Regions from separate parts of the Hamadaea flava genome, predicted to be linked through region 1. Evidence: predicted binding sites of a transcription regulator. Region 1 holds the regulator's gene; the other holds the start of a gene.
The links. The regulator HrcA, encoded in region 1, represses chaperone genes, less so after heat shock. The targets are predictions, from matches to a motif close to GGTTNGCACNCTCNNNNNGAGNGTGCNAACC.
Positions count from the first base shown of each region.

Region 2: groES (co-chaperone GroES) is a predicted target of HrcA. The motif match lies at 5,554-5,584, and genes of this name have one in related genera.

Region 1 covers NZ_JAMZDZ010000001.1:6,099,462-6,107,030, reverse strand. The annotation lists gene HDA40_RS28610 (pectinesterase family protein) at 1-1,310, opposite strand, end outside; gene HDA40_RS28605 (16S rRNA (uracil(1498)-N(3))-methyltransferase) at 1,460-2,191, opposite strand; gene dnaJ (molecular chaperone DnaJ) at 2,195-3,328, opposite strand; gene hrcA (heat-inducible transcriptional repressor HrcA) at 3,339-4,358, opposite strand; gene HDA40_RS28590 (DUF4870 domain-containing protein) at 4,645-5,130, shown strand; gene hemW (radical SAM family heme chaperone HemW) at 5,123-6,334, opposite strand; gene HDA40_RS28580 (enoyl-CoA hydratase-related protein) at 6,387-7,133, shown strand; gene HDA40_RS28575 (hypothetical protein) at 7,228-7,569, shown strand, end outside.
Region 2 covers NZ_JAMZDZ010000001.1:5,341,970-5,349,538, forward strand. The annotation lists gene HDA40_RS25210 (ABC transporter ATP-binding protein) at 1-1,666, shown strand, start outside; gene HDA40_RS25215 (ArsR/SmtB family transcription factor) at 1,809-2,432, shown strand; gene HDA40_RS25220 (MFS transporter) at 2,435-3,682, shown strand; gene ybaK (Cys-tRNA(Pro) deacylase) at 3,763-4,242, opposite strand; gene HDA40_RS25230 (class I SAM-dependent methyltransferase) at 4,306-5,496, opposite strand; gene groES (co-chaperone GroES) at 5,699-6,007, shown strand; gene groL (chaperonin GroEL) at 6,074-7,569, shown strand, end outside.

The DNA.
Region 1 (7,569 bases):
ATCGTCTCCTCGCGCCCCGCGCGGCCCGCTCCGGCAAGGTCGCGGAGGACTCGCGCCAGCTGGGTGGGAGCGTGCACGGTGGCACGCAGGGCTGGGGTCCACCCGGCGTCCGCGCCGAGCTGGTCCACATTCGCCGAGTTGTACGCCGAGAGCAGATCCACGACGACGCCGTTGACGAGGTTGTCGGACGCGGTGATCGCCGTGCCCTTCCAGTACTTGATGACCTTCGCGGGGTCGACTCCGTCCGGCAGTTCGAAGGCGTTGTGCTGCGCGACGATGGCCGAACTGACGCCGACGCCCCAGCTGTAGGAGTACGCGTCCGGGTCGGTGACCTGATACAGGTTGTCGTAGACGTCGACCTGGCCGAAGCGTACGCGGGGCACACGCTGTCCGGAGTTGCGGTAGACGTTGTGGTGAATGGTGACGTGCAGCTTGCCCTCGTCGCCGTTGGTCGTCTTGTCCGTGTTGCCGATCAGGTGGGTCTTGTCGTGGTCGACGAAGACGTTCCACGACATCGTCACGAAGTCGCTGCCGCGAATCAGGTCGACGAGCCCGTCGTGCCATTGATATGGCCGTCCGAAGTAGAGCGGCTGTGCCGAGTCCGGATAGCGGCCGTCGCTGAACGAGTTGTGGTCGATCCAGACGTGCGTCGAGGCGTAGGTGAGCGTGATCGCGTCGTACTCGGAGTTCCAGTTGCCCTCGGCGCCGTCGGTCGGATCCCAGCTCGGGAAGCAGTCGACCGGGGCCTCGATGTCCAGGTTGCGGATCACGACGTTGTCGGCCGCGCTGAGCATCAGGTTCGTCCCGGACAGGCGGGCGCCGCCGCCGAGGCCGTAGATCGTGGTGTTGCCGTAGACCCGGATCTTCGTCTCGGCCGACTGGTTCGCCTGGGAGGCCGCCCGCGCCGTCTCCAGCGGGCCGCTGGGCTTGGCCGCCCGGCCCCACACCGCCGGGTCGTACGCCGCCAGGTAGGCCTCGCGGGTGTAGCCGGGGTCGGCGTACTTCGCGCAGCCGTCCGGGGCGGCGTCGCCGTCGACCTTGCCGGCCACGTACACCATCCGGGGCGCGCTGTCGGCGCCGTCGCCGAGCGCGGCGAGCAGACCGGCCCGGTCGTGGACGACGAAGGTGTGCGCGGCGTCGGCCGCTCCCCCGCCGGTCGTCCCCGTCGTGGCCGATGCCCAGCCGTCCTTGGCGGCCAAGGCCTCCCGTCCCGGACCGGCCTGGGGTCCTTGGGCGGCGGCGGGTTCGGCGACTCCGGTCAGCCCCAGGGCGACGAGCGAGAGGGCGAGCACCAGACGTGTCGTACGCATGCCGAGCACGTTACGAAAGCCGGCCGAGACCACCAATAATTCTGCACATGCAGATATATCGAATAACTTGATCGCGTCGATCGCCGCTGATGGATGCGGCATACCTGACTAGGTCGTCGGAGTTTGCAATCGTTTGCAGTTGCAGAGCCTCACCAACGCCCGAGACGGGTGTTCAGCAGGCTGATCGCGGCCACCCCCGCTGTCGACGTACGCAGCACGTTGTCGCCCAGCCGCACCGGCACCGCCCCGGCCTCGGTGAACGCGGCGAGTTCGGCCGGGGCCACGCCGCCTTCGGGCCCGACGACCAGGATCAGGTCACCGGTGTCCGGCAGGTCGACGGCCGCCAGGCGTACGACTGCCTCCTCATGAAGGACGAACGCGGAGCCGGCGGCCATGCGCGCGGCGAGGTTCTTCGTCGAGACGTCGGGTGTGCCGCCCACGGCCGGGACCCACGCGCGGCGGGCCTGTTTGGCCGCTTCGCGGGCGGTGGCCGCCCACTTGTCGCGGGACTTGGCCCCCCGATCGCCGCGCCACTGGGTGACGCTGCGGGCGGCCGCCCAGGGCAGGATCTCGTCGACGCCGACCTCGGTCATCGCCTGCACCGCGAGTTCCCCGCGATCGCCCTTGGCCAGACCCTGCGCGACGACCAGTCGCGGCTGCGGCGGCTCAGTACGCGCGACCGCCCCCACATCGAGCAGCAACGAGCCCTTGCTCGCAGAGACGACCGTGGCCGGGGCGAGGCCGCCGAGCCCGTCGCCGAGCAGCAACTCCTCGCCCGGCTGGAGCCGCTGCACATCGGCGGCGTGCCGGCCTTCCGCACCTTCCAGGACGAACCGTCCGATCGCGGGCAGCGCGTCGACCAGGAACAGCGGCCTGCTCACCGCTCAGTGGCCGTTGAACGCGTTGCGCAGCGAGCTGAAGAAGCCGCCGGTCTGCTTGGCCAGCTCGGCCATCTCCTCGCCCCGCGACTTGGCGAAGTCGCGCAGCATCTTCTCCTGCTCGGGCGTGATCTTCGTCGGCGTCCGCACGTCGAGGTGCACGAACAGGTCGCCACGGGCGCTGCCACGCAGGTGCGGCACACCCCGGCCCTTGATCCGGACGGTGGCGCCGGCCTGTGTTCCCGCCTTGACGTCGACCTGTTCCTCGGTGTCGAGGGTCTTTATGGTCAGCCGGGTGCCCAGCGCCGCCGCCGTCATCGGCACGGTCACCTTGCAGTGCAGGTCGTTGCCCTTGCGGGCGAAGACGTCGTGCGGCCGCTCGTGGATCTCGACGTAGAGGTCGCCGGGCTGGCCGCCGCCGGGGCCGACCTCACCCTGCTGCGCGAGCCGGATACGCATGCCGTCCTCGACCCCGGCCGGGATCTTCACGGTCAGCGTCCGGCGCGTACGCACCCGGCCCTCACCGCCGCAGGTGGCGCAGGGGTGCGGGATGGTGGTGCCGAAGCCCTGGCAGGCCGAGCACGGGCGGGTCGAGACGACCTGGCCGAGGAAGGTGCGCTGAACCGACTGCACCTCGCCCTTACCGTGACAGATGTCGCAGGTCACCGGATGCGTACCCGCCGCCGTCCCCGCACCCGAACAGGTCGAGCAGAGCACCGCGGTGTCCACGGTGAGCGGGGCCTCGACGCCGAACGCGGTCTCCTGCAGCTCCAGGTCGAGCCGGATGATGGCGTCCGCCCCCGGCCGTACGCGAGGCCGCGGCCCACGTGCGGTCGCACCGCCGAAGAAGGCGTCCATGATGTCCTGGAAGCCGACGAAGGGGCCGCCCGGCCCGCCGGGACCGCCCATGCCGCCGCCACCGGGCGCGAGCGGGTCGCCGCCGAGGTCGACGATCTGCCGCTTGTGATCGTCCGACAGGACCTCGTACGCGGCGTTGATCTCCTTGAAGCGGTCCTGCGCCTCGGGGTCCGGGTTGACATCAGGGTGGTATTGGCGTGCCAGCTTCCGATAGGCGCGCTTGATGTCGTCCGCGGTGGCGTCCTTGGGCACGCCCAGGATGCCGTAGTAGTCCTTGGCCACGTGATCCTCTTCAGTTCTGTGCGAGTAGGTCGCCCACGTATCGGGCCACTGCCCGGACGGTCGCGATCGTGCCGGGGTAGTCCATCCGGGTCGGGCCGAGTACGCCCATCCCGCCGACGATCTGCCCGCCCGGTCCGTATCCGGTGCTCACGATGGAGGTGGCGCGCAGATCGGCGTACTCATTCTCGTCGCCGATGCTGACCCGCGTGGAACCGGACTGCTCGCCGACCAGCTTGAGGAGGATGACCTCCTCTTCCAGGGCTTCGAGCACCGGCCGGATCGACCCGGCGAAGTCCAGCATGCTCGCGCGGGTCAAGTTCGCCGTGCCGGCGAGCGCGATCCGTTCCTCGTGTCGCTCGACCAGGGTCTCCAGCAGCACGGTGGCCAGCGTGGTCATGGCCGGCCGCAGCTCCTCCGCGACCTCCTCGACCAGTGTCTGGACCAACGGCGGGGTCTGCGTCAGCGGCTGACCGCCGAGCTTGGCGTTGATGATGCGACGCAGCTCCAGTACGTCCTCGGCGGGCAGTGTGCCGGGGATGTCGACCTGGCGCTGCTCGACCCGGCCGGTGTCGGTGATCATCACCAACATCATCCGCGTGGTCGACAAGGGCACCAACTCCAGGTGCCGCACCTTGGACCGGGACAGCGACGGGTACTGCACGACCGCGACCTGCCGCGTCAGCTGGGCCAGCAGGCGGACCGTCCGGTGGACGACGTCGTCGAGGTCGACCGCGCCGAGCAGGAAGCGCTCGATCGCCCGGCGTTCGGCCGGGGAGAGCGGCTTGATCTTCGACAGCCGGTCCACGAAGAGGCGGTAGCCGGCGTCGGTCGGGACACGCCCGGCGCTGGTGTGCGGCTGCCGGATGTAGCCCTCCTCCTCGAGGACGGCCATGTCGTTGCGCACGGTCGCCGGGGAGACGCCTAGTGAGTGCCGCTCCACCAGGGACTTGCTGCCGACCGGCTCCTGGGTCGACACGTAGTCCTCGATGATGGCGCGCAGCACGTCGAGCTTGCGATCGTCGAGTCCCACCGGCGCACCTCCCTGCCCTCCGTGGTCGGGCCCCCGGCCCCGGGGAGGGTCGGGCTGCGGCTCGATTCTGGCACTCGTACGCCGCGAGTGCCAGTTTACCGGCCGTTCGTCTCCCTCGGCGGAGCGCTGTATCGCCCCTTGACCACCATGAGTGACGAAGCTGTCGAAATCGTCCGGCTGCACGTCTACCGGCGACGATAGTCTGGACATTTGGCCGCCTTAGTGTCGCCAACCGGTCGAATGCGAGCTCTGGCGGATATTGATCTGTGGGCTTACCGTGTCGCGCATGAGTGAAACCCCCACCCCTCCGGGGACGCCGGACCCCGAGCCGCCGGCCGCCCCCCAATACGACGCGCCGCCGCCTCCCCCGGTGACGGGCTCCACGCCGCCTCCGCCGATCGCCGGTCAGGTCGCACCGGTCGGCTATGCCAACCAGGACGAGAAGATGTGGGCGCTGATCGCCCACTTCGGTGGCGCGGGCGCCGCCCTGATCAGCGGTGGCTGGCTCGGCTGGGTCCCCCCGCTGATCGCCATGCTCGTCAAGGGCAACGAATCGCCCACGGTCCGGGCGCACGCCCTCGCCGCACTGAACTTCCAGGGCCTGTGGGCCATCGTCTCGGTGCTGAGCTACGTGCTGTTCTGCGCGTTCATCGGCTTCTTCACGCTGCCGGTGGCCATCCTCATCGCCGTGATCTTCGGGGTGGTCGCGGGTCTCAAGGCCAACGAGGGAACGCTCTACTCGTATCCGTTGTCCGTCAGCGTGATCAAGTAAGCAGATCGCGGATGACCGCATCCGCCAGCAGACGGCCGCGCAGGGTCAACACCGCGCGGCCGTTCGCGTACTCGGCGGCGTCCAGCAGACCGTCCATTGTGGCGCGTTCGGCGGCCGCCGGGCCGTCCTCGCGCAGGTGGGCGAGGGAGTAGCCGTCCCGAAGACGCAGACGCAACATCACGTCCTCGACGTACTGGTCGTCCGCGCTCAGCAGTTCCCGGCCCGCGCCCGGCGAATGGCCGTCGGCGAGCAGCTTGGCGTAGTGCGCCGGGCGCTTCACGTTCCACCAGCGGACCCCGCCGACGTGCGAATGCGCGCCCGGCCCGATCCCCCACCAGTCGCCGCCGGTCCAGTACAGCAGGTTGTGCGCGCACCGGGCCGCGTCCGACGCCGCCCAGTTCGACACCTCGTACCAGCCCAGGCCGGCCCCGCTCAGCGCGGCCTCCGCCGCCAGGTAGCGGTCCGCGGCCACGTCGTCGCTGGGCATCGGGACCTCGCCTCGCCGGATGCGTGCGGCCAGGCGCGTCCCGTCTTCCACGATCAACGAGTACGCGCTGACGTGGTCGACCCCGGCCGTCACGGCGGCTTGGAGGGACGCCTCGAAGTCGTCCGCGGTCTCGCCAGGCGTGCCGTAGATGAGGTCGAGGTTGACGTGCTCGAAGCCCGCCTCGCGCGCCTCGGCCGCGGCGGCGGTGGCCCGGCCAGGTGTGTGCTTGCGGTCCAGCACCCGCAGTACGTGCGCGGCAGCCGACTGCATGCCGAGGGAGATCCGGGTGAAGCCGGCCTTCCGCAGCCGGGCCAGCGAGTCCTGGTCGACCGACTCGGGGTTCGCCTCCGTGGTGACCTCGGCCCCCGGCGCGAGGCCCCAGGTCCGGTCGACGGCGTCGAGCAGACGGGCCAGGTCGTCCGGCGGGAGCAGGGTCGGGGTGCCGCCGCCGACGAAGACCGTTCGCACCGGGCCGGCCTGCGGCAGTACGCGCCGGGCCAGCTCGATCTCGGCCAGCGCAGCGCTGACGTAGTCGCCCTGCGCCAGCCCGCTCTCGGTCGGGGTGTACGTGTTGAAGTCGCAGTAGCCACAGCGGCTGGCACAGAACGGGACGTGGAGATAGACGCCGAAGTCACGCTCACGTACGCCGTCGAGCGCCGTCGCGGGCAACTCGCCGGAGGTGGGGACGGGCTCGCCGTCGGGCAGCGTGGCTGGCATGCGTACCAGTCTGCCCCAGCGCCGCAGTTGAACGACCGTTAACCTGACGGGCATGGCTCTGATTCAGGCGGCGCACTCCGGCGGGGTGGCCACGATCACGCTCGACAGCCCGGCCAACCGCAACGCGTTGTCCCTCGCCTTGATGGCTGAGTTGCTGGCGGCCCTGGAGGCCGCGGCCGGCGACGACGGCGTACGCCTCGTCGAGCTGCGCCACACCGGTCCGGTGTTCTGCTCGGGCGCGGATCTCAAGGAGACGCAGACGGGCGACGGGGACGCCTTGCCGGTGGCTCGCCTCGGCGAGGTGCTGACGGCGTTGGCCGAGCACCCCAAGCCGGTACTGGCGGTGGTCGCCGGACCGGCCCGGGCGGGCGGGCTCGGCCTGATGGCGGCGGCGGACGTCACGATCTGCGCCGACGCCGCGCACTTCGCCTTCTCCGAGGTACGCCTCGGCGTCGTCCCGTCGGTGATCTCAGCGGTCGTCCTGCCCCGGCTGACCTCCCGGGCCGCCGCAGAGCTGTTCCTCACCGGAGACGTCTTCGACGGTCCACGGGCCGCGCAGATCGGCTTGGTCAGCCGCAGCGTGCCGGCCGACGACCTCGACGCCGCGACGCAGGCGCTCCGGGAGTCACTACTGCGCGGCGGCCCGGGCGCGATGCGTGCCACGAAGCGGCTGTTGCGGGAACGCCCCGTCGACATGGCTGAGCTGACCGCGTTGTCGGTCCGGCACTTCACCTCGGCCGAGGGGCGCGAGGGCGTCGCCGCCGCCCGCGAGAAGCGCACCCCCACCTGGCTCCCCTGACCACTCGCCCACCCGCCACTTCGCGCTGTGGGAGGGAGTGCCGGGGCTGTGAAGGGGCGCGGTCCGAGGGCAGCCCGGGGTTAGAGTGGTCTGCGTGACGAAGGCGGCACGCGGAACCCTGGTGGGGCTGGTGATCGTCGCCGTGCTGGGCGGGATCGTGCTCTACTTCGTCGCGAAGGGCGGTTCGCCCACTTTCCGCCTCCCGCAGTCGTCCGGCTGCAAGGTGTCCAACGCCGAGACCGAGGTCCGGCTGGACGTGACCCAGATGAGCAACGCCGCGACCATCACCGCGGTCGGCATCGGCCGCAAGGTGCCCGACCGGGCGGTCGTGGTCGCGCTGGCAACCGCGTTGCAGGAGTCGAAGCTGGAGAACCTCGACGGCGGCGACCGCGACTCGATCGGCCTCTTCCAGCAGCGGCCCAGCCAGGGCTGGGGC
Region 2 (7,569 bases), 760 kb from region 1:
CCGGTCGGCGTTGGGGCTGGTCGTGCTCTTGCATGCGCTGGCAGCCGTCGCCGGGTTGTTCGCGCCCGCGCTGCTCGGCTCGCTCATCGACACCGTCGCCGATCACGGCACGCGGGGACGGGTCGATCTGCTGGCCCTGGCCATCGTGCTGGCGGTGCTGGCGAACGCGGTGTTCATCCGGTTCGCCGTCTACGCCGCGGCCCGCTTCGGCGAACGCATGCTCGCCGACATCCGCGAGGAGTTCGTCGACGGGGTGCTCGGCGTACCGCTGTCGACTGTGGAGCGTGCCGGCACCGGCGACCTGATGACCCGGGCGTCTCGGGACGTCGGCTCGCTCAACCACAGCGTGCGCCGGGGCGTGCCGGAACTCTTCGTCGCCGTCGTGACCGCCGTCCTGTCCGCTGGGGCGCTCGTCCTCAACAACTGGAAACTCGCGCTGCCGTGCCTGCTCGGCGCGCCGATCCTGATCGTCATCGCGCGCTGGTACCTCGGCCGCGCCACACCCGGCTATCTGCGCGAGAACGCGGCCTACGCGGACGTCACCGACTCGCTCGCGGAAACAGTCGAGGGCGCGCGGACCAGCGAGGCGTTCGGCTTCGGGGGGCGGCGGCGGGCCGACATCGACGCCAAGATCTCCCAGTCGTACGCCGCTGAGCGGTTCACGCTGCGGTTGCGGACGATCCTGTTCCCGACGATCGACGCGGGCTTCTACATCTCGATCACGGCCACCCTGGTCCTCGGCGGCGCGTTCTACTTCCAGGGCTGGGTGTCCATCGGCGAACTCGCCGCCGCGGTGGCGTACGTGCAGCTGATGGTCCGGCCGATCGAGCACGCGCTCGAATGGCTGGACGAGATCCAGGTCGGCGGGGCGGCCCTGGCCCGTCTCGTCGGCGTCAGCCTCGCCGCCGGTGAGCCGTCCGCCACCGCGACGCAGCCCGTGGGCTCCGACCTGGTGGCGACCGGCGTCACCTACTCCTATATGGAGGGTCGCCCGGTGCTGCACGGCATCGACCTGACCCTGCGGCCGGGGGAGCGGTTGGCGATGGTCGGCCCGTCCGGCGCCGGGAAGTCGACGCTGGGCCGCCTGCTGGCCGGCATCCATCCGCCCACCGCCGGCTCGGTCACCGTCGGCGGAGCGCCGCTGGCCGACCTGCCCCTGCCGGTACGCCGAGGCGAGGTCGCCCTGGTCACCCAGGAGCACCACGTCTTCCTCGGTACGCTCCGCGACAACCTGTTGCTGGCGCGTCCGTCGGCGACCGACCCGGAGCTGTGGCGAGCCCTGTCCGCCGTGGACCTCGCCGGCTGGGTCGCCGAGCTGCCGGACGGACTGGAGACCGAGGTCGGGCAGGGCGCGTTCACGGTGCCCCCGGCCCAGGCTCAGCAGCTGGCGCTGGCCCGGCTGGTGCTGGCCGACCCGCACACCCTCGTCCTCGACGAGGCGACGTCGCTGATCGATCCGCGAGCGGCCCGGCACCTGGAACGGTCGCTGGCCGCTGTCCTCGACGGCCGGACCGTCGTGGCCATCGCGCACCGGCTGTTCTCCGCGCACGACGCCGACCGGGTGGCCGTCGTGGAGGACGGGCGGATCGCCGAACTCGGGTCGCACGACGAACTCGTGGCCGCCGACGGGTCGTACGCCGCCCTCTGGCGCTCCTGGCAGGCCTAACGCTCGCGCTCGTTTCGCGCTGGATCAGGGATCTGGGTCGAATCTTTCCTCAAGATTCGACCCAGATCCCTGATCTGTCTGCGTGCCGACTGATTGCAAAGAAGTGCTTGCAAAGAGTTCTTTGCAGAGTTATCTTTGCGGTATGACCGAGGAGAGCCGGATCCACCTGAGCGCTCAGACCCTCAAGGGCATCGCGCACCCGATCCGCGTACGCCTGCTGGGGCTGCTCCGCAGCGAGGGGCCGTCGACCGCTACGAAGCTGGCCGAGCGCATCGGGCAGTCGAGCGGCGTGACCAGCTACCACCTGCGACAGCTCGCGCAGTACGGCTTCGTCGAGGAGGCCGCCGACCTCGGCACCGGCCGGGAGCGGTGGTGGCAAGCCAGCCACCGGTCCACCACCCTCGACGCCCCCGCCGCGCGGGAGGCCCCGGTGGAGACCGAGATCTACATGCGGGCGGTCGCGACCACCAGCGCGGAGCGGGTCGATCGCTGGCTCGGCGAGGCGACCTCCATCCCGTCCGACTGGGACGACTCGATGGGTCTCAACGACTACGCGCTGCTGCTGACCCCCCAGGAGGCGGCGGAACTCCTCGCCAAGTTGAACGAGATCGTCCAGACCTACCGGGCCTACTACGAGCGGCCCGTTCCCGAGGGTGCCGAGCGCGTCGAAGTCCAGGTCAACGTCATGCCCTTCCTGAGTCGCACCTCAAACTCCAGCCCGGCCGCGCCTGCTGAGAAGACGGCCACCCCCACTGAGGAGAACTGACGATGAACCGTCGCGCACCCCTCGCCGGCCTGCTGCTCGCCAGCACCCTGTCGTTGCTCGGCAGCCGGATGTCCATGATCGCGCTGCCCTGGCTGGTGCTCGTCACCACCGGCAGCGCCGCCAAGACCGGCCTCGTCGGCGCGGCCGAACTGGTTCCCTACGTGCTGGCCTGCGCACTCGGCGGGCCGGTCATCGACAAGGTCGGCGGCCGCCGGATCTCCATCGTCGCCGACCTGCTCAGCGCCGTGGTGATCGGGGCGATCCCGCTGCTGCACCAGTCCGGCGGGCTCGGTCTGCCCCACCTGACGCTGCTCGTCGCGGTGGCCGGGCTGCTTCGCGGCTTCGGTGACACAGCCAAGCGGGGCGCGATGTTTCCGCAGGTCGTGGCGAAGTCCGGGGTCGAGATGACCCGGGCGGCCACGCTCGTCGACGGCACCAGCCGGGCCGCCGGGCTGATCGGTGGGATCCTCGCCGGGCCGCTGATCGTCTGGCTCGGCGACGCCGCCGACGTGCTGCTGCTCGACGCGGCCTCGTTCGGGCTGTGCGCGATCCTCGTCGGGCTGCTGGTACGCGTACCGGGGAAGGCAGACCGCGTGACCGAGCCCTATGGGGTGGCGTTGCGGGGTGGGCTGGCGTACCTGCGGGGAGACCGTCTCGTGCTGGGGCTGATCCTGATGCTGTTCGTGACGAACATGCTGGACCAGGGATTCAGCGCGGTGCTGGTGCCGCTGTGGGCACGGGACATCTTCGGTACGCCCATCGGCATCGGCCTGGTCGGCGGTTCATTCGGGCTGGGCGCGGTCCTCGGCAACATCGCGTTCGGCTTCCTGGCCCCGAAACTGCCCCGCTGGGCGCTGTTCGCCGGGGGTTTCCTCTTCGCCGGCGCGCCTCGCTTCTTCTTCCTGGCCTTCGGCGCGCCGGGCTGGTCGATCGTGGTCCTCGGCCTGCTCGACGGGCTCGCCATCGCCGCGGTCAACCCCATCCTCTCGGCCGTGATGTACGAGCGGGTGCCCGAACACCTGCAGGCTCGCGTACAGGGGCTGGGGTCGGCGGTCGGGTTCGCCGGGATGCCGCTCGGCGCCCTGCTGGCCGGCTGGCTCGGCGAGTACAGCGCCCAGCTCGCCCTGGTGATCTGCGGGACGGCGTACCTGGTCGCGACGCTCGCCCCGTTCATCGGGAAGTTCTGGCGGGAGATGGATCGGCGGCCCGCCCCGGCTGCCGCTTCCTCACCGGAACTCGTCACCGCATAGCGGGCTTGTCGATCTAGGCGAGAAATGGTTGCCCAGGCCGCCATTTCTCGCCTAGATCATTTCTGGCCCCGGTGGATGGGCTAGGCGGAGGCGATGGGTGCGACCGTCGCGCCGGTGAGGCGTACGAGGTCGTCGGGCGAGAGCTGCACCTGCAGGCCCCGCTTGCCGGCGCTGACGTACACGGTGGACCCGGCCAGGGCGGTCGCGTCGATCACGGTCGGCAGCCGCTTGCGCTGGCCGAGCGGGCTGATGCCACCCCGGACATATCCGGTCGCACGCTCAGCGACCGCACGGTCGGCCAGCGCGGCCCGCTTGCCGCCGGCGGCCGAGGCGAGCGCCTTGAGGTCCAGTTCGCCGGTGACCGGGACGACGGCCACCGTCAGCCCGCCGTCGACCTCGGTGACCAGCGTCTTGAAGACACGAGCCGGGTCCGCTCCGATCGCGTCGGCGACGAGCGCGCCATAGTTCGGCGCGTCGGGGGACACGTCGTACGGGTGCAACGTGTGCGCGATCTTCTGCTTGGCCAGCAGTGCGGTCGCCGGGGTCCCTTGGCTTGCCACCCCGCGAGTCTAAAGAAACGCCGCGAGTCTGAGGAAACCCCGCGACCGCCGAAAGGCGCGACGTCAGGCAACAGCGTGGGCGATCACCGCGACCGGCCGCCCGGCGACCTTGGTCAGCAGCAGGCTCGCCTCGGCGTCGCCGGACAGCCGCAGGTCGCGCCGTAGTTGTTCGACGTCGAGGGCGGATCCGCGTTTCAGGATCTCCAGCCGCCCGACGCCCCGGTCGCGTAGCGCCGCGCGCAGTCGCTTGAGCGAGAACGGCAGCACCTCGTCGACGGCGAAGCAGCGCCCGAACGGCGTCGGAAGACAGGCAGACGTCCACACGTACGCGATGTCGGGGTCGCCGAGGTTTCCGTCTACGGTCCGGGCGAACTCCGCCACGAGGTGGGAGCGCACGACCGCGCCGTCCGGGTCGTAGAGGTACGCGCCGACCGGGCCGACCGGTCCCGACAACGTGCCCGAGCCGGTCAGCTCGTGCACCGACCGATGCTTCAGGACCGACGCCCGTCGTGGTACGCGAGCCAGCGGTCCGAACCAGGCGGCGGCTTCCACGACGTCGCCGTCGACGCTGGTCAGCTCCAGTTCGCAGTCGTCGGGCAGCAGTTCGGCAGGAAAGCCGGGTGCCAGCTTCAGCACGGTGTGGGGGACTTGCGAGGGCAGCTGCGCGACCCAGTCCCAGGGCGGCGAGTAGTCCTCCGGACGGAAGACCCGGCGAGTTCGGCGTACGCCTGTGCCGGATTGCCGGCGAGCCGGGTCGCAGAAGGCCGCCCCGACGTCGTGCAGCGGCACATCGCGTACGTCGGCGCAGGTCACGACGGCGTCCAAGCCGAGCGCCGCCAGGTTGTGGGCGGCCAGGTCGGCGGTGACCGGGTCGGCGTCGACGGCGTGCACCGCGATTCCGGCTCGGGCCATCGCGATGGCGTCCGAGCCGATTCCGCAGCCGAGATCGGTCACCCGGCGTACGCCCGCCTGAGCGAGCCGCGCGGCGCGCCGGGTCGCGACGATCGGCCGGGTCGCCTGCTCCAGACCTGCTTGGGTGAAGAGCATGCGACTGGCGTCCGCGCCGAACTTGGCCACTGCTCGGGCCCGGAGGACGGCCTGGGTGAGCGCCGCGCCGGCGACCTCGGCGGCGTACCCATGGGAACGCAACGTGCTGATGGCGGCGAGCCGATCCGTGTCGATCAGCTTCTCCGCGTCGGCCAGGGCGGCGATCCCTTCGCGGGAGCGCAGCGCGGCGAGCTGTTCGGAGTCCACTCGGGGGATCGTACTGGCACTCTCCTTGACTGAGTGCTAGCCACGTCATAACCTTCGGTTTAGCACTCTCCTCCTGAGGGTGCTAAGAATGACAAGTGCCACCAGGGCACCAGCCAGCCACGGCGGCCCGGCACCCGCGACGACGGTGCCGCTGCGGAGGGTGGAGAGACAGCGATTACTGATACCCCAGGAGGGTATGCTCGTGACTACCGCGACGAAGGTTGCGATCAGGCCGCTCGAGGACCGCATCCTGGTCCAGGCGAACGAGGCTGAGACGACCACCGCGTCGGGGCTCGTTATCCCCGACACCGCCAAGGAGAAGCCGCAGGAGGGCACCGTCCTCGCCGTCGGCCCCGGCCGCTTCGACGACAAGGGCGCTCGGATCCCGGTCGACGTGCAGGTCGGCGACACCGTCGTCTACTCGAAGTACGGCGGCACCGAGATCAAGTACGCCGGCGAGGAGTACCTGGTGCTCTCCGCCCGCGACGTCCTCGCGGTCATCGAGAAGTGACCCGGCCGATGGCCCGGCGACCCTGCCTAACCAGGGGCGCCGGGCCATCGCGATGAAGGAGTGAGAATGGCGAAGATTCTGAGCTTCTCGGATGACGCCCGGCACCTGCTCGAGCACGGGGTCGACGCGCTCGCCGACGCGGTCAAGGTCACCCTCGGCCCGCGCGGACGCAACGTCGTGCTGGACAAGAAGTTCGGGGCTCCGACGATCACCAATGACGGCGTGACCATCGCCAAGGAGATCGAGCTGACCAACCCGTACGAGAACCTGGGTGCGGCACTGGTCAAGGAGGTCGCGACCAAGACGAACGACGTCGCCGGCGACGGCACGACGACCGCGACCGTCCTCGCCCAGGCCATGGTCCACGAGGGTCTGCGCAACGTCACCGCCGGGACGAACCCGTCGGGCCTCAAGCGGGGCATCGACATCGCGGCCGCGCGGGTGAGCGAGGAACTGCTCGGCAAGGCCGTGCAGGTGAACGACCGCCAGGAGATCGCCCAGGTAGCGACGATCTCGGCGCAGGACGCGACGATCGGCGATCTGATCGCCGAGGCGATGGAGCGGGTCGGCCGTGACGGTGTCATCACCGTCGAAGACGGCTCGACCATGCAGACCGAGCTTGAGGTCACCGAGGGTCTGCAATTCGACAAGGGCTTCATCTCGCCGCACTTCACGACTGATGCGGAGGCGGGCGAGGCGGTCCTGGAGGACGCCTACCTGCTGATCACCACGCAGAAGATCTCGGCCATCGAGGAACTCCTGCCGGTGCTCGAGAAGGTCGTGCAGGCCAACCGCCCGCTGCTGATCGTGGCCGAGGACGTCGACGGCCAGGCGCTGTCGACGCTCGTGGTCAACGCGATCCGCAAGACCGTCAAGGTCTGCGCGGTCAAGGCCCCGGCGTTCGGCGACCGCCGCAAGGCGATGCTGCAGGACCTGGCGATCCTCACCGGTGGCGAGCTGATCGCGCCCGAGCTGGGCTACAAGCTCGACGCGGTCGGCCTGGAGCAGCTCGGCCAGGCCCGGCGAATCGTCGTGGACAAGGACACGACCACGCTCGTCGACGGCAACGGGTCCGAGGGCGAGGTCAAGGGCCGGGTCGACCAGATCCGGGCCGAGATCGCGGCGTCCGACTCCGACTGGGACCGGGAGAAGCTGCAGGAGCGGCTGGCCAAGCTGGCCGGCGGCGTCGCGGTGATCAAGGTCGGCGCGGCCACCGAGGTCGAGCTGAAGGAGCGCAAGCACCGCATCGAGGACGCCATCTCGGCGACCCGCGCGGCGGTCGAGGAGGGCATCGTGCCCGGTGGCGGCGCCGCGCTGGCGCAGATCGCCACCGTGCTCGATGAGGGCATCGGCCTGACCGGCGACGAGGCCATCGGCGTCTCGATCGTGCGCAAGGCGCTGGACGAGCCGCTGCGCTGGATCGCCCAGAACGCCGGGCACGACGGCTACGTCGTCGTGCAGAAGGTCCGCGAGAGCGGCTGGGGCGAGGGCCTGGACGCGGCGAACGGTTCCTATGTGGACCTCGTCAAGTCCGGCATCGTCGACCCGGTGAAGGTGACCCG